2 linked regions of the Spiractinospora alimapuensis genome follow. The protein of the gene in region 1 interacts with the protein of each later gene in a pairwise test. Links are inferred from orthologs where the notes say so. Each region holds a gene or a part of one and is shown on either strand. Other genes may lie near its edges. The genes, in order: rplA and thrS.

What was found.
Region 2: the proteins of rplA (region 1) and thrS interact in binary tests that used the Escherichia coli proteins (3 or more experiments, as listed by UniProt). The link is inferred for Spiractinospora alimapuensis from one-to-one orthologs.

What each region holds. Positions count from the first base shown.
Region 1 is NZ_CP072467.1:4,202,569-4,211,122, forward strand. Bases 2,536-5,358 are described here. They hold rplA (50S ribosomal protein L1), read left to right. Parts: upstream 2,536-3,506; coding sequence 3,507-4,211; downstream 4,212-5,358. Other genes in these bases: nusG (transcription termination/antitermination protein NusG), read left to right, coding at 2,536-2,667; rplK (50S ribosomal protein L11), read left to right, coding at 2,903-3,334; rplJ (50S ribosomal protein L10), read left to right, coding at 4,573-5,097; rplL (50S ribosomal protein L7/L12), read left to right, coding at 5,129-5,358. Also shown: J4H86_RS19625 (pyridoxal phosphate-dependent aminotransferase), read right to left, coding at 1-1,088; preprotein translocase subunit SecE, read left to right, coding at 1,438-1,686; more of nusG, read left to right, coding at 1,816-2,535; more of rplL, read left to right, coding at 5,359-5,515. UniProt on the Escherichia coli protein: One of the primary rRNA binding proteins, it binds very close to the 3'-end of the 23S rRNA. Forms part of the L1 stalk. It is often not seen in high-resolution crystal structures, but can be seen in cryo_EM and 3D reconstruction models.
Region 2 is NZ_CP072467.1:5,518,860-5,527,555, forward strand. The notes cover bases 3,630-6,594. They hold thrS (threonine--tRNA ligase), read left to right. Parts: upstream 3,630-4,104; coding sequence 4,105-6,084; downstream 6,085-6,594. Other genes in these bases: J4H86_RS25650 (PGPGW domain-containing protein), read right to left, coding at 3,630-3,776; J4H86_RS25660 (cyclase family protein), read right to left, coding at 6,101-6,594. In the rest of the region: J4H86_RS25630 (roadblock/LC7 domain-containing protein), read right to left, coding at 189-623; J4H86_RS25635 (aminotransferase class IV), read left to right, coding at 972-1,814; J4H86_RS25640 (SsgA family sporulation/cell division regulator), read right to left, coding at 1,831-2,250; more of J4H86_RS25650, read right to left, coding at 3,525-3,629; more of J4H86_RS25660, read right to left, coding at 6,595-6,787; J4H86_RS25665 (Uma2 family endonuclease), read left to right, coding at 6,868-7,473; J4H86_RS25670 (DUF885 domain-containing protein), read left to right, coding at 7,516-8,696. UniProt on the Escherichia coli protein: Catalyzes the attachment of threonine to tRNA(Thr) in a two-step reaction: L-threonine is first activated by ATP to form Thr-AMP and then transferred to the acceptor end of tRNA(Thr). The rate-limiting step is amino acid activation in the presence of tRNA.

The sequences.
Region 1 (8,554 bases):
TCGTCCAGGATCAATCCGGCGAGCTCGGCCGACGTCGAGGGACGGCGTCCGCGGATCTCCTTGCCCAGCAGACCCTTGACCGAGGGGTAGGCGTAGAACGCGCCCTTCGGCTCCGGGCACACGACGCCGGGAATCTCGTTGAGCATGCGCACCATGGTCGAGCGGCGCCGGTCGAAGGCCTGCCGCATCTCCGCCACCGCGGCGAGGTCACCGGAGACCGCGGCCAGCGCGGCGACCTGGGAGACGTTGGCCACATTCGACGTGGCGTGCGACTGGAGGTTGCTGGCCGCCTTGATCACGTCCTTGGGGCCGATGGTCCACCCCACGCGCCAGCCGGTCATGGCGTAGGTCTTCGCGACACCGTTGACCACGAGGGTCCGGTCGGCGAGTTCGGGCACCAGGACCGGCATCGAGGTGAACTCGGCGTCCCCGTACACCAGGTGCTCGTAGATCTCGTCGGTGAGCACCCAGAGACCGTACTCCAGCGCCCAGCGGCCGATCTCCTCCACCCGCGCGCGGGGGTACACCGCTCCGGTGGGGTTGGACGGGGAGACGAACAGCAGAACCTTGGTCCGCTCGGTTCTCGCGGCCTCCAGCTGGTCGACCGAGGCGAGGTAGCCCGTCGACTCGTCGGTGGTCACGTAGACGGGCACGCCACCCGCGAGCTTGATGGACTCCGGGTAGGTGGTCCAGTACGGCGCGATGACGATGACCTCGTCACCCGGGTCGAGCAGCGTGGCGAAGGACTCGTAGATCGCCTGCTTACCGCCGTTGGTGATCAGGATCTGGGCCGGGTCCACCCGCAGACCGGAGTCCCGCAGCGTCTTCGCCGCGATGGCCTCCTTCAGCTCGGGAAGGCCCCCAGCCGGGGTGTAGCGGTGGAACCGCGGCTCCCGACACGCCTGGACCGCGGCCTCGACGATGTACTCCGGCGTGGGAAAGTCCGGCTCCCCGGCGCCGAAACCGATCACCGGGCGCCCCTCGGCCTTGAGAGCCTTGGCCTTGCTGTCGACCGCGAGCGTCGCGGACTCCGAGATAGCACTGATGCGCGCCGAGACGCGCCTTGCGGGATGTTCGTGCTCAGTCATAGCTCATATGCAACCACGTGTGGCCAAACCGATTGCCGTGGACCGCCTTCCCGCCACGAGCGTCCGGAACACGGTTTGGCCTGCGGTGGGAGCAGGCCCTACACTCGACTCGGCGTCAATCGGTCGCCGTCGACTGTGTAATGCGGGTGCGTTCCACCGTCGAAGGCGGCTATGGTTGGGGTGAAGCGCCGAAGGGCAGTGGCTCAATTGGTAGAGCACCGGTCTCCAAAACCGGCGGTTGGGGGTTCGAGTCCCTCCTGCCCTGCAAGGTCAGTCCGAGACACGGACCGAGCCCCGTGCCCGCCGTGGCGGGTGGGTACATCGCTCGTCAATCGTTAGGGACTTTTCTGTGGCACAGACCCAGGGCGAAGCCGGTGCCAAGCCGGAGGGTGAGCGCAAGCGCGCCAACCCGGTTTTGTTCACCAAGCAGGTTGTGGCTGAGCTGCGCAAGGTGCGCTGGCCAACGCGCCGTGAGCTCATCACCTACACCATCGTCGTTCTGGTGTTCGTCCTCGTCATGATCGGCCTTGTCGTGGGGCTCGACTTTGTTTTCGGTGAAGCCGTGCTGCGCCTCTACGGGGGCGGCACCACGAGCTGACCGGCGGACGCGGCCGCGTTCCCGATGGACATCGTCGGGCCGCACCGTGCCGTAAGCTGACCGTAACGGCTGTTTCGGTCCTCGCGACCGGACGCCCCGGACGCGTACACGACGAGAGAAAGAGCTGCCTTGTCCGAGTCTCCAGTGACGTCCGACGGTTTCCCCGGCGACGAGCCGGAAACCGAGGTTGCGTCCTCCGCCGCCGACTCTGCCGACGCCGCGGGAACGGAAGAGACCGAGGACTCCCAGCCTGAGCCGTCGCCGTCCGCGGACGATCACGACGAGCCGACCACCGACGACTCCGAGTCCGACGCTCCCGAGGACGCGCCGGACGAGTCCGAGGAGTCGGACACCGAGGCCGCCGAGAGCGAGCCCGAGGTCCCCGCCCTCGACCCAGCGGAGGAGTTCCGCATGGGTCTGCGCATGCTCCCCGGTGACTGGTACGTCGTGCACACCTATGCCGGCTACGAGAACCGCGTCAAGGCGAACATCGAGAGCCGCACCCAGTCACTGAACATGGAGGAGTACATCTTCCAGTGTGAGGTGCCCACCCAGGAAGTCACCGAGGTCAAGAGCGGCAAGCGCCAGCAGGTCACCGAGAAGGTCCTGCCCGGCTACGTTCTGGTGCGGATGGATCTCATCGACGAGTCCTGGGCGGCCGTCCGAAACACCCCGGGCGTGACCGGCTTCGTCGGACTGTCCAACCGTCCGGCTCCGTTGAGCCTGCAGGAGGTTTCCGACCTGCTCGCTCCGGAGATCCAGGAGCAGGCCGCCCCGGCGGAGAAGAAGGAGAGCGAGCCGCGCAGCGACGTCGCCTTCGAGATCGGTGAGTCCGTCACCGTGATGGAGGGCCCGTTCGCCACGCTGCCGGCCACGGTCTCCGAGATCAGCCCGGACACCCAGAAACTCAAGGTGCTGGTCTCGATCTTCGGTCGGGAGACACCGGTCGAGCTCGCCTTCAACCAGGTGTCAAAGATCTGACCCGGTCCACGCACCGGTGCGTGGTCACCTAGACTTGGTGGGTCCGTCCTCGTCGGGCCCGTCATAACGCCCCCGTGGACGAAAGAGCGCGGCCGAATCCGGGTCCCGGTCTGCCGCGCCGCACTTTCCGTCCCGTGCTGGAACACGAGTCGCCGCCCGTTGGGCCACGGCCCGCGTGCGTCCGGCCGGGGACAAGGGACCCGTACGACAACGCAGATCAGGCTAAGGACCCGAAATGCCTCCAAAGAAGAAGATCGCGGCACTGGTCAAGGTCCAGCTTCCCGCTGGCCAGGCCACGCCGGCGCCGCCCGTCGGTACCGCCCTCGGTCCGCACGGCGTCAACATCATGGACTTCTGCAAGCAGTACAACGCCGCGACCGAGGCGCAGCGCGGCAGCGTCATCCCCGTAGAGATCACGATCTACGAGGACCGCTCCTTCAGTTTCGTCACCAAGACGCCACCGGCGCCGAAGCTGATCCTGAAGGCCGCGGGAATCGACAAGGGAAGCGTCGACCCTGGGCGCACCCCTGGTGGCAGCATCACCGCTGAGCAGGTGCGTGAGATCGCGCAGACCAAGCTGCCCGACCTCAACACCGACAACGTCGACGCCGCCGCGAAGATCGTCGCCGGGACCGCCCGGTCGATGGGGATCGAAGTCAAGGGCTGAGCACCGTCTCACCCCCCGGCGGCCCCCGCCCAGTGCGGGGGCGGCGGGTGGACACGGCGAGTGTCCAGACAGCCCCGTGACGCAGCAGAGACACCCGCATCTCCTCACGGAGGTGCGCCTGTGGAAGGGCCATGCGCTGGCCCGTGACCACGAATCCCAATGAGGAGCACCCATGCAGCGCAGCAAGAACTACCGCCGGTCCAGCCAGCGGATCCCACGCGACCAGCCGCTCGCCCCGCCTGAGGCGGTGCAGCTGGCCAAGGACACCAGCACCGTGAAGTTCGACGCCACGGTTGAGGTGGCCCTGCGTCTCGGCGTGGACGCCCGCAAGGCGGACCAGATGGTGCGGGGAACCGTCAACCTCCCGCACGGCACCGGTAAGACCGCTCGGGTCCTGGTCTTCGCGACCGGTGAGAAGGCGGAGCAGGCCATCGCGGCGGGAGCCGACCACGTTGGCGACGACGAGCTGATCGAGCGGGTCCAGAAGGGCTTCCTCGACTTCGACGCCGTCGTGGCGACGCCGGACATGATGGGCAAGGTCGGCCGGCTGGGCCGCGTGCTCGGTCCGCGCGGCATGATGCCCAACCCCAAGAGCGGGACCGTCACGCCGGACGTCACCAAGGCCGTCACCGACATCAAGGGCGGGAAGATCGAGTTCCGGGTGGACCGGCACTCCAACCTGCACTTCGTGATCGGCAAGGTGTCCTTCACCAACGAGCAGCTTCTGGAGAACTACGGTGCGGCCCTCGACGAGGTCCTGCGGCTCAAGCCGTCCGCGGCGAAGGGGCGCTACCTCCGCAAGGCCACGATGACCACGTCCATGGGCCCCGGTATCCCGGTGGACCCGAACGTGACGCGTGTCGTCGCCGCTGGCTGATCTCGCGACATCGCACCCGGGATCGGTCGGGTGCGCGAGGTATTCACACGGCGGGGCCGGAGACACTCCGGCCCCGCCGTCGTCGTGTCGCTGGGCCTTCGCCACAGCCCACGTGGCCAACCCACTCTCCACGTCGCATATGATGAGTTTCGCCGAAGACCGCTGGTCGCTGTCCAATCGGGCAGCCTAAGGCCCCATCACCGATGGGCGGCCCGCGCAGGTTACACACGCGAGACGATGACGACCCCTCGGTCGTTCCTGACGCCCTGTGCCCTGCGCCGGGGCGTTCCTTGTTTCTACGCCGGGATCCTTCCCGCCCACGGTGACGCCCTGTCCAGCGTTCCCAGTTGGAAGGAGTCCCATGGCGAGGCCGGACAAGGCAGCCGCGGTGGCCGAGCTCACGGAGGAATTCCAGGGCTCGCACGGCGCCGTGCTGACCGAATACCGCGGGCTCACTGTCGCGCAGCTCAAGGAGCTGCGGCGCAACCTCGGCGAGAACGCGCGGTTCCGTGTCGTCAAGAACACGCTGACCAAGAGGGCGGCCAGCGAGGCCGGGTTCGACCAGGAGGTCGTCGACCTCTTCGAAGGTCCGTCCGCTGTCGCCTTCGTCCGTGGCGACGTCGTCGAGACGGCCAAGGGTCTGCGTGACTTCGCGAAGGCGAACCAGGCGCTGGTCATCAAGGGCGGTGTCATCGACGGTAAGCCGATGTCGCCGGAGCAGGTCACGAAGCTGGCCGACCTGGAATCCCGCGAGGTGCTTCTGTCGAAGCTCGCTGGCGCGATGAAGGCCAAGCAGGGCCAGGCCGCCGCCCTGTTCCAGGCGCTGCCGTCCAAGACCGTGCGACTTGCCCAGGCGCTGCACGACAAGCGCTCATCCGAGGCCTGACCGAACTACCGAGGGAAGAGAGAGACCTATCATGGCGAAGCTCAGCAACGAAGACCTGCTTGACGCTTTCGGGGAGATGACCCTCCTTGAGCTGTCCGAGTTCGTGAAGCTGTTCGAGGACAAGTTCGACGTCACCGCCGCCGCTCCGGCCGCCGTGGCCGTCGCCCCCGCCGGTGGTGGCGACGCCGCTCCGGCCGAGGAGGAGAAGGACGAGTTCGACGTCATCCTCGAGTCCGCTGGTGACAAGAAGATCCAGGTCATCAAGGAGGTGCGTGCGATCACCGGTCTCGGTCTGAAGGAGGCCAAGGACCTGGTCGACAACGCGCCGAAGCCGCTGCTCGAGGCCGCGAAGAAGGAAGACGCGGAGAAGCACAAGGAGACCCTGGAAGGCGCTGGCGCCACCATCACCTTGAAGTAATCCGCTCGTCGAGCGTTACGGGCGGTCGCCCCCAGCGGGGTGCGGCCGCCCTTCTCTATTGCGCGCACGTCTGTTCCACACGCCAACCACCCGCGGTTCACGTCGGTCGTGCTTCACGGCCGCAGGCGGGGGGCACACTGGGAGCCAGCCGCGGGAGAGCGCGCGACGCGCGACCGCGGACCGTCTCGCCCCTCGATGACGGACCTTCGACGACAGAGTCTGATGACGCGGTGCCTAAGGGACGCCCGTAACTACCGCCGTGGTGAGTCAGAAACGAACACCGTGGTGGGCGCGGCGGGAGTGTGCGCGGCCGGATGGGGCCGCGCCCAGGGAGCTTGTCCGCACGAACCGTCGCAGACTGCTAAGGTCATCCAGGTGGACACAGAGGTATGCCCGGCTGTCGCGTCGCTCACACCTAGCGTTTGCTGTGGGTCCTTTCACTTCGCGTGATTCGCCCTATCCGCGGCATCCGGGCTTGACGGATCCGTCGATCGGAGCGATGCTGCGTTGTGTCGTGACCAACTTCGGGGAGCGTCGTTGGACAGCAGTGTCGCATTCGGCTACACTGCCCTTTTGCGCTGCCCATTGACGATCCCAGTTCAGAGTCATGCTTCGTGTCCGCGTTCCAACTCCGGAACGCAGGGGGCATGTCGTCACTGAAAGAGCTTCCACCGCCGGCCCTGTGCCCCGGTCCAGCGCTTCGTGACCTCGGATCGTACGGCGTGCGCGCGCATCAACCGCCACAAGTCTTCGGAAGGACCTTCTGTTGGCAGCCTCGCGCAACGCCTCCGCTAATGCCCTCGGTCCACACCGCGTCTCCTTCGCTCGGAACAAGGAACCTCTCGAAGTCCCGAACCTGCTCGCTCTGCAGAGCGACTCCTTCGACTGGCTGCTTGGCAGTGACAACTGGAAGACCCGAGTCGCAGCGGCGAAGAACGACGGACGCCGGGACATCCCGGAGCAGTCCGGCCTCGAAGAGATCTTCGAAGAGATCAGTCCGATCGAGGACTTCTCCGGCACGATGTCGCTGTCGTTCCGCGACCATCGATTCGAGCCGCCCAAGTACTCCGAAGAGGAGTGCAAGGACAAGGACATGACCTACGCCGCACCGATGTTCGTGACGGCGGAGTTCATCAACAACGACACCGGCGAGATCAAGAGCCAGACGGTGTTCATGGGCGACTTCCCGCTCATGACCGCCAAGGGCACCTTCATCATCAACGGCACCGAGCGTGTCGTTGTCTCCCAGTTGGTGCGTTCGCCGGGTGTCTACTTCGACCGTCAGGTCGACAAGTCCTCCGACAAGGACATCTACGGCTGCAAGGTCATCCCGTCCCGTGGGGCGTGGCTGGAGTTCGAGATCGACAAGCGCGACTCGGTCGGTGTGCGCATCGACCGTAAGCGCAAGCAGGGTGTCACCGTTCTGCTCAAGGCCCTGGGGTGGACGAACGACAGGATCCTGGAGCGGTTCGGCCAGTACGAGTCGATCCGGACCACCCTCGAGAAGGACCCGACGTCGGGCACCGACGACGCGCTGCTGGAGATCTACCGCCGGCTGCGTCCCGGAGAGCCCCCGACGAAGGAGTCCGCGCAGACCCTGCTCGAGAACCTCTACTTCAACCCCAAGCGCTACGACCTCGCCAAGGTCGGCCGCTACAAGATCAACAAGAAGCTGGGGTTGGACACCGAGGTCAGCCAGGGAACACTGACCGAAGAGGACATCGTCGCCACGATCGACTACCTCGTCCGGCTGCACGCCGGCGAGGAGGAGATCGAGACCGCGCGGGGCACCCTGCCGGTCGAGACCGACGACATCGACCACTTCGGCAACCGTCGTCTGCGCACCGTGGGCGAGCTCATCCAGAACCAGGTCCGCCTGGGTCTCGCCCGGATGGAGCGGGTCGTGCGTGAGCGCATGACCACCCAGGACGTCGAGGCCATCACGCCGCAGACCCTGATCAACATCCGTCCCGTGGTCGCCTCGATCCGGGAGTTCTTCGGCACCAGCCAGCTCTCCCAGTTCATGGACCAGACCAACCCCCTGGCCGGGCTGACGCACAAGCGTCGTCTGTCCGCGCTGGGCCCGGGTGGTCTGTCCCGGGAGCGGGCCGGCTTCGAGGTCCGAGACGTCCACCCGTCGCACTACGGGCGTATGTGCCCGATCGAGACCCCGGAAGGCCCGAACATCGGCCTGATCGGGTCGCTGGCGGCGTTCGGCCGGGTGAACTCCTTCGGTTTCGTGGAGACGCCCTACCGCAAGGTCGACAACGGTCGGATCACCGACGAGATCGTCTACCTCACGGCGGACGAGGAGGACCGTTTCGTCATCGCGCAGGCGAGCACGGCTTCCGAGGACGACGGCACCATCATCGAGGACCGGGTCCTCGCCCGTCGGAAGGGCGAGGAGTTCGAGGCGGTCGCCGCGAACGAGGTCGACTACATCGACGTGTCGCCGCGCCAGATGGTGTCGGTCGCCACCGCGATGATCCCGTTCCTCGAGCACGACGACGCCAACCGCGCGCTCATGGGCTCCAACATGCAGCGCCAGTCGGTGCCGCTGCTGCGCAGTGAGGCGCCGCTGGTCGGAACCGGCATGGAGTACCGCTCCGCCACCGACGCCGGTGACGTGATTCTGGCGGAGAAGGCCGGTGTCGTCGAGGACGTCACCGCCGACTACGTCACCGTCATGGCCGACGACGGCACGCCGCACCTACCGGGTCGCCAAGTTCCAGCGCTCCAACCAGGGCACCTGCTTCAACCAGCGTCCCATCGTCGCCGAGGGCGACCGGGTCGAGGCGAACCAGGTCCTGGCCGACGGTCCGTGCACCGACACCGGTGAGACGGCCCTGGGCAAGAACCTCCTCGTGGCCTACATGTCGTGGGAGGGCCACAACTACGAGGACGCCATCATCCTGTCCCAGCGTCTGGTGCAGGACGACGTCCTTTCCTCGATCCACATCGAGGAGCACGAGGTCGACGCCCGGGACACCAAGCTGGGCCCGGAGGAGATCACCCGCGAGATTCCGAACGTCAGCGAGG
Region 2 (8,696 bases), 1.3 Mb from region 1 along the record:
TCGGCCACCCCGCCGCGCCGCAAGGGCGGCATTGTGCGAGCGGACGACGGGATTCGAACCCGCGACCCTCACCTTGGCAAGGTGATGCTCTACCAGCTGAGCCACGTCCGCGTGCGGGGCGCATGCGCGCCCCGTGCACCCCTGACTTTAGCGGACTTCTGGCGCGTGACCAATCCAGGACACGAAAATCATTGCTCGACGCGAGTCGCGGGGGTCGTCGGCATGTCCGGACGAGGGGGAGCGGAGAGGTACTGGCCCACCCGACGAATCACACTGTTCATCTCGTAGGCCACCATCCCGAGGTCACAGCTCGCCGCCGCGAGAAGCGCCAGGCAGGCGCCCTCACCCGCGTTGGCGACCACGAGGTAGGCCTGGTCCATCTCGATCACGGTCTGGCGGATGTCGCCCGCCGCGAACTGCTGCCCCGCGCCGACCGCGAGGCTCTGCAGCCCGGAGGCGATCGCGGCGAGATGCTCCGCCGCGGCACGGTCGAGCTGGCTGGACCGCGCCATGAGCAGCCCGTCGGTGGAGAGCAGGATCGTGTGCTGCGTGCCCTCGGCGCGGGACACGAGATCGTCCAGCAGCCAGCTAAGTTCGTTGGAGTTGGGGGCACTGTGAGTCATCTACGCTCTCGCATCTCATGATGGCGGACAGGGCCAGGGTGGAGGAACACGCCCGTTGTCATGCTGGGTGAGTGCTGCCCAGTTGGTAGGGATTCGTAACCTATCGGATCACCACTGGCGCGGAACAGAGACCGTGCGCCACGACATCGTGGAGTTCGCCAACCAGATTTGTCAGAACCAACACCGATACTGGTGATCGACGAATATGGAGTCATGTCCCCGCTGGTCACCGTAATCCCGGGGTGTGGGGCGCGTCACCAGCAAACAGTCGCTACCGTTGGCACGAGAATGCGGGCCATCGACCATGAAGATCAATTAGTGCGGCAATTCGGAGGAAGGGTGCGGGCCATGAAGGTGTGGATCGCCGGCGCGGAATACGGCGGCGGATCGGTCATCCCCGTCGAGGACGCCAAGATTTCCGTGCTCGACCACGGGATCACCGTCGGTGACGGAGTCTTCGAGACGGTGAAGGCACGTGGGGGAACCGGATTCGCCCTGACCCGCCACCTGCGGCGGCTGGCACGCTCCGCCACCGGGCTGGGCCTGCCCGAACCCGACCTCGGACTGCTCGCCAGCGGTGTGCGCCAGGTCCTCGACGCCAACGCCGCCATCGACCCCGCGCGCGTCAGGATCACCGTCACCGGCGGACCCGGACCGTTGAGCTCGCACCGCGGTGACCAGGGGCTGACCTATCTCGTCGCGCTCACCGAGTTCACCGAACCCGCTGAACGCGTCGACGTCGCCGTCGCGCCGTGGACCCGTAACGAGAATGGGGCCCTCGCCGGGCTGAAGACGACCTCCTACGCGGAGAACGTCCTCGCGCTGCAGTTCGCGGCGCAACGGGGAGCCGACGAAGCGCTCTTCGCCAACACGGCGGGGAACCTGTGTGAAGGAACCGGAAGCAACATCTTCCTGGTCCTGGACGGGGAGCTGTGCACCCCGCCCCTGAGCTCGGGCGCACTCGCCGGAATCACCCGGGAACTCGTCCTGGAGTGGTTCGGCGCCAAGGAGAACGACCTCCCGATGTCCGCGCTCACCAACGCCAGCGAGGCCTTCCTCGCCGGCTCGGGACGCGACATCCAGCCCATCCGAGCAGTCGATGGACAGGTCCTGGCCGAATCGCCCGGACCCGTCACCAGCGAAGTCGCCAAGGTCTTCGCCGAACGCTCCGCGGCGGACATGGACCCGTGAACGTCCCGGCACCTCCTCAACCGAGGAGGTGCTGCTCGATCTCGTCGTCGAGGTCAACGACCTCGCCCTCGTGCCCCGCGGGCACGATCTCATAGGTGCGGTGCAGGAACTCGGCGAGCGGCGGCACCGGAGCCGAGAACTGTGCGTGACCGAAAGGGGACGACAGCGCGATGCTGATGTTGCGTTCGCCGTCCTCCTGCGAGGGCCACACGCGCACGTCGCCGTCACCCACCTCGCGAACAATCCCCACCGTGAGCAGCTCACGAGCGAAAATCCACTCCACGGGCTCGTCCTCACCCACATGGAAGGCCACCGTCACCGCGTAGGGATCCGCGGCAGTGTACTCCAGTCGTGCGACCAGAGGAACGGTCGTGCTACCGGGGACCACGAGCCTCAAGCCCAGGTCCGCGGTCGCAGTGGTGCCGCTACTGTTCATCATCGCCAAACCTTTTCTCGTCCGGCCCCGCGCTGCGCGGGCTGGTTTCAGGTCTCACCCGTTCCAACTCGGCCAGCCGATCGCTATGACGCACAAAAGCCGGAAGACTTTTCAAACGGGCTCCGGGCGGTGGCGCCTGCAAAGCCACCCTAGCCCCACGTCACTCTAATGAGCTGGAGAAACGCGGAATTCCACCTCACACTGTGTGCCGCGTCACCGAATGTGACCATAAGTGCGAGCGCGCGCCGGGCCCCGCCACGAATGCCTTGCCAGTGCGGCTTTCCCACGCCTTGGTCGGTCCATGGTGGTTTGTTGCCCCTCGTGATGAGATCTGCGTCACTCTCGACCTCTCCTCGGGAAGTCCAGAAGGAGCGCCACCCCACCACCGCCCCAGAAAACTGGTTCGACACACCCACAACATGCGCTAGAGTCTTTCCTGCAGCACCGGGGCGGTTAGCTCAGTTGGCTAGAGCGCGTCGTTCACACCGACGAGGTCACTGGTTCGAGTCCAGTATCGCCCACGAGCCCGGCTCATCGTGGTCGGTAGCGTTCGCTACCTTCCCGGTGGGCCGTTGTGTTTGTCGGGGGGACGACCCCCCGCTCTGCTTGTTGAGGCGCTCCGCGCCGGGCCCCGCGTGGCAACGTTGGTTCCTCGCTGTGCGGCGCTGGTGGCCTGGAGCGAAGCCGAGGCTGCCGTTTCTGATCGCACGACGGGTTCGCTCCCCGTGCCGGTAGCCAAGGCGGCCTCGCAGGGTCGTCTCTTTTGCGCTAGCCGGGGGGGCGACCCCCGCTCTGTCTGTTGAGGCGCTCCGCGCTGGTCCCCGCGTGGCGACGTTGGTTCCTCGTGGTGCGGGGCTGGTGGCCTAGCGCGATGCTGGTGACACCGCTCCGTTCGGCGCTCTCACCAGTGAGACGTGGTGGTCACCGACGGGGTTTACCAAGTACTCCGCACGCATTCCCACGACGTTGGCACCTCACCCCGTCTCGTTCGCGCCGGGCGTGTCGGGTGACGCGCACTGACACGGCTGCGTCCCTCCCCACGACGGACCCCCGGCGCCTCTCCGTCGCTCGGCGCTTCCCGTCCCTCGTCACGCGGTCGGTGCTCGGCCGGGCTCCGGACCGCGCCGCCGCGTCGCGATCTCGCCGCAGCCGGACGTGACCCTACGTGGCGGTACCGACCAGATGTGGTCAGGATCGACTTGCATGCCGATTGGGTGGGGTTGAGGGGGATTTGGTGCGAGGTGGGGCTGGATTTCGCGGTCGCGATTCTGGCGCTATTTCGCTGTTTGGTGGTATTTCGTCTTTCTCGCGGAACGATATTCCTGCGCGCGATTCTGCATGTGACGCACGAAGCGCTGCCCGCGCCGCAACAGGCGGCGGGCCCAGCCGAACTCCGACGCCATGACCGCGAGGCCCAGCAGGATGGCGGCCCAGCCCGGCCCCGGGGTGAACCACATGGTGAAACCCGCCAGGAGCAGAACACCGCCGACAACGACGACGACGATTCGCCACGTCCACAGCAGCACGGGGTGCGAATGCATCCGGGTTCGCCAGATACGGGCACGAGCACGCACCCGGCGCCACCGTCGAGTGGCGCGCTCAGCGCGCTTCTTCGGTACCGGATCACTGGTGGAGCTCGGTGACATGCGAATCACAGTATCCGCTCATCACAAGCGACGACATGTATGTTCGGTCGTTGTTCACACACTGTGCGACCACTGGCGATCCTCGTCGGCTGGGTGCGGGGAAACCGGGTCGGCGGTTCCCACGACTCCCGATAACATCGCAGGAGTCACTGCCGGTGCCGACCGACGGCATCCGGATCAGCCAGCCGACCTGGGAGGCAACGTGTCCATGTCCGCCGTGCCCGAGCCGCGCGTCACCCTCGCCGGAACCGAGCGTGTGGTGACGGCCGGGACGACGGCGGGAGAGGCCCTCGACGCCGACGGTCGCACCGTTATCGCCGCGCTCGTCAACGGTGAGGCGCGAGACCTGTCCGCGCCGCTCGCCGACGGAGACACCGTCGAGCCGGTCGCGATCGACTCCGACAAGGGCCGGGAGATCCTGCGGCACTCCACCGCCCACGTCCTCGCCCAGGCCGTACAGGAGCTCTTCCCCGACGCCAAGCTGGGCATCGGACCCCCGGTGGAGAACGGCTTCTACTACGACTTCGACGTGGCCGAGCCCTTCACCCCCGATGACCTGAAACGCATCGAGAAGCGGATGCAGCAGATCGTCAAGCAGGGCCAGCTCTTCGCACGCCGGGCCGTGTCCGACGACGACGCGCGCAAGGAGCTCGCCGCCGAGCCCTACAAGTTGGAACTGATCGGCCTCAAGGGCGGGGCGGCCGAGGCGGGCGAAGGCGCCGACGTCGAGGTGGGTGCCGGTGAGCTCACCATCTACGACAACCTGCACCCGCGCACCGGTGAGCTTTGCTGGAAGGACCTGTGCCGGGGCCCGCACCTGCCCACGACCCGAGTCATTCCGGCGTTCACCCTGATGCGCAGCGGCGGCGCCTACTGGCGCGGCAGCGAGAAGAACCCGCAGTTGCAGCGGATCTACGGCACCGCGTGGGAGTCCAAGGAGCGCCAGAAGGAGTACCTGGACTTCCTGGCCGAGGCGGAAAAACGGGATCACCGCAAGCTCGGCGCCGAACTCGACCTGTTCAGCTTCCCCTCCGAGCTCGGGAGTGGGCTCCCGGTCTTCCACCCCAAGGGGGGCGTGGTGCGCAAGGTCATGGAGGACTACATGCGCACCCGCCAGGCCGAGGCGAACTACGAGTTCGTGAACACCCCGCACATCACCAAGGCCCAGTTGTTCGAGATCTCCGGACACCGGCCCTACTACGCCGAGGACATGTTCCCCACCTTCGAGTTGGACAACTCGGAGTACCTCGTCAAGCCGATGAACTGCCCGATGCACAACCTGATCTACCGGGCACGGGGACGCTCCTATCGGGACCTGCCGCTGCGGATGTGCGAGTTCGGCAGCGTGTATAGGTACGAGAAGTCCGGGGTGGTGCACGGGCTGACCCGTGTCCGCGGGATGACCCAGGACGACGCGCACATCTACACCACGACGGAGCAGGCTCCGGAGGAACTGAAGAGTCTGTTGCAGTTCGTCCTGAGCGTGCTGCGCGACTTCGGACTCAACGAGTTCTACCTGGAGTTGTCCACCCGCGACGACTCCGACAAGTTCATCGGGGATCCGGCCGATTGGGAGGACGCCACCGCGGCGCTGCGGCAGGCCGCCGACGACTCCGGGTTGGACCTCGTGGACGACCCCGGGGGTGCCGCGTTCTACGGGCCGAAGATCTCCGTCCAGGCGCGGGACGCCATCGGTCGTACCTGGCAGCTTTCCACCATCCAACTCGACTTCAACCAGCCCAAGCGGTTCGGGTTGGAGTACCAGGCGGCCGACGGGTCCCGTCAGACTCCGGTGATGATCCACCGTGCGCTGTTCGGCTCCATCGAACGCTTCTTCGGGGTGCTGTTGGAGCACTACGCGGGGGCGCTCCCGCCGTGGCTGGCGCCGGTGCAGGTGATCGGTATTCCGATCGCCGGGGAGCACGTCGCCTACCTGGAGGAGCTCGCCGCCCGCCTGGGCGAGCACGGCATCCGCGTCGAGGTCGACACCTCCACCGACCGGATGCAGAAGAAGATCCGCAACGCCCAGAAGCGTAAGGTTCCCTTCATGCTGTTGGCGGGCGACGACGACGTCGAGAAGCGAGGCGTCTCGTTCCGTTACCGCGACGGGGAGCAGAAGAACGGGGTCCCGCTGGACGCCGCGATCCAGGAGATCGTGGCCGCCGTCCAGTCGCACGAGCAGGTGTAGCGCCGCGTCCTGGGCGTCACTCGGCTGGGTCCCCGGCGACTGAGATCTCGAGGGCGGCGGCGCGCACCGGTGCGCCGTCCGCCCCGTCCAGTTTGAGTGGCAGCACACTGATGAGGGGGTCGACGAAGTCGACCTCCTCCAGTCGACACAGGTTCTCCACCAGGACACCGTCAGCGGCGGCGAACGTGCGATGCACCGGCCAGGACCCGCCGGGGTGCGTGGCGTCCGGAGTCTCGTCCAGGTTGGGGGCGTCGATCCCCACACACCGAACCCCCGCCCGGACCAGAATCTCCGCGGCGTCGCCCGCCAGGTAGGGGTGGTCGAAGTAGGTCGGTGTCCCGTAGTGGAGGGACCAGCCCGTGCGCAGCAGCACGATCGTTCCCGGCGGGATCCCGTCAAGGGTGGGCGCCAGGTCCGACCACACGATGGGCTGACGCGGCTCCAAGCCGATGACGTCCACGATGACCCCCGGCCCGCAGCACACCTCCAACGGCACGGCGTCGACCCGCGTGCCGGCGTCGTCGAAGTGGAACGGCGCGTCCGCGTGTGTCCCCGACTGTGACCCCATGGCGACGTGTGCCAGGTTGTAGCCGTCGGCCGCGATCGTGGCCACCGGGGTGACGCTGGGCTCCGGATCCCCGGGATACACCGGAGTCATCGCGCCGACGGTGTGGGAGAGGTCGACGACGCGGCGTACACGCACGAGCGGTCCAATCACGTTCGAGCTGGTTGTCCACAAATTCAATCGTTTCGCTACGCGGCGTCACGGTGCACAATAGAGTCGTGGCCGACGAAAACCATACCCGGGAGGAAGCCGTGACCATCGCGGTAGAAAACCCCGCGCCCGACACTTCTCTCGCGGAGCTGGCTGACCAGCTCCGCGTGCCCGAAGGCTATCGGGTGGAGATTATTGGAGGACAGGTCGTCGTGTCACCGACCCCCCTGTTGCGCCACGCACGAATCGTCTCCCGTCTCTTTCGTGCGCCGGCGTTGGCTGTCGAAGGGCTCGTACCGCTTGACATGGTGTCGATTGAGCTTCCCGACTCTGAAGAGCGCTACATTCCCGATCTTGTGTTCCTGCCCGAGGAGGTGAACGACGACGAGTGGCTCATCCCGGTCTCCGAGGTCGCGCTCGCCGTCGAGGTCACGTCACCGGGCAATCCCGAGCACGACCGGGTTCGCAAGCTCCGTGGCTACGCCAGGGCCGCGGTGCCGATCTATCTTCTGATCGACACCGGCGACGAGACCGTCACCCTGTTCGAGAATCCGCGGGACGGTGCCTACCACCGGCAGACCCGGGTGGACATGGGTGGCACCATCACCCTGCCAGCCCCGTTCTCCGGCGAGCTGGACACGAAGCCGTTCGTGGCGCGGGGCGGCAAGTTCTGACTCGGGGTGCCACCGGGCCCTTCGTCAAGGCACGATGGAGGGATGAGTTCCACGCCCGACCCCGGGGTCAACGCGATGACCGACCGCTTCCACCAGGTCTCCCACTCGGTACTCGACGCACTCCTCGACGCCGACCCCCAGTGGGCGAGTGACCTGGGTGACGTGCGTCAGGCGGGGCGGCTGACCGACTACGCGCCCGACGCGCGCGCCGACCGGGCCGCGGTGTTGACCGACGGGCTCGGGGCCCTGGACGACATCGACGACACCCAGTTGGCCCCCGCCGACATCGTCGACCTCGAGCTCCTGCGCGGCAAGCTGAGCGCCGACCTGTGGCGCCTGACCGAACTGTGCCCGCACGCCTGGAACCCCCTGATCCAGCTCCCCAACGCCGCCCTGTACGAACTCGTCGTCAAGGAGGACCTGCCCACGTGCGAGCGGGTGCGTGCCCTGACTGCGCGATGCGCGCGGGTGCCGGCGTTCCTGGAGACCGCGCGGGCCACCCTGAACAGTTCGCTGCCACGTCCGCACGTGGAGACCGCGGCGGCCCGGGCGCGTGGCGCCGCCGAGCTGCTCGGCGGACCACTCGAGGCGCTCCTGGCCGCGGAACCCGGTGCGGAGTCAGAGCTGCGAGGCGTCGCCGACGAGGCGCGCACCGCGCTGCGCGAGCACGCCGACTGGCTGGACTCGCGGCTGGAACTCGCCGACGCCGACCCGCGCCTGGGCGCGCGCGACTACGCCGCGCAGCTTTGGTACGTCCAGGACGCGGAGATCTCCCCGGACCAGTTGCTGACCCGGGCGGAGAGCGACCTGCTCGCCGTGGAGGAGGAACTGGCGGAGGTCGCGGCCCGGATCGAGGACCGTCCCACCGACCCGGACCAGGTGCGCCGAGTCCTGGAACGACTGGCCGCGGAGCGACCGACCGACGCCGAGACCCTGCTGCCCGCGTGCGAGCGGGACCTCGAGTACCTGCTGGACCGGGTGGCCGATCTCGACGTGGTCACCCTGTACGACGACGAGGTCCGCGTCATCCCCATGCCGGAGGCACAGCGAGGGATCGCCGCGGCCTACTGTGACGCCCCCGGACCGCTCGCCCCGCGCGACCGTGCCGCCGTGACCTTCGTGGCCGTGGCCCCACCGCCTCCGGACTGGCCGGCGGGCCGCGCGGAGTCTTTCTACCGCGAGTACAACGGACACATGGTGCGCAACCTGATGGTCCACGAGGC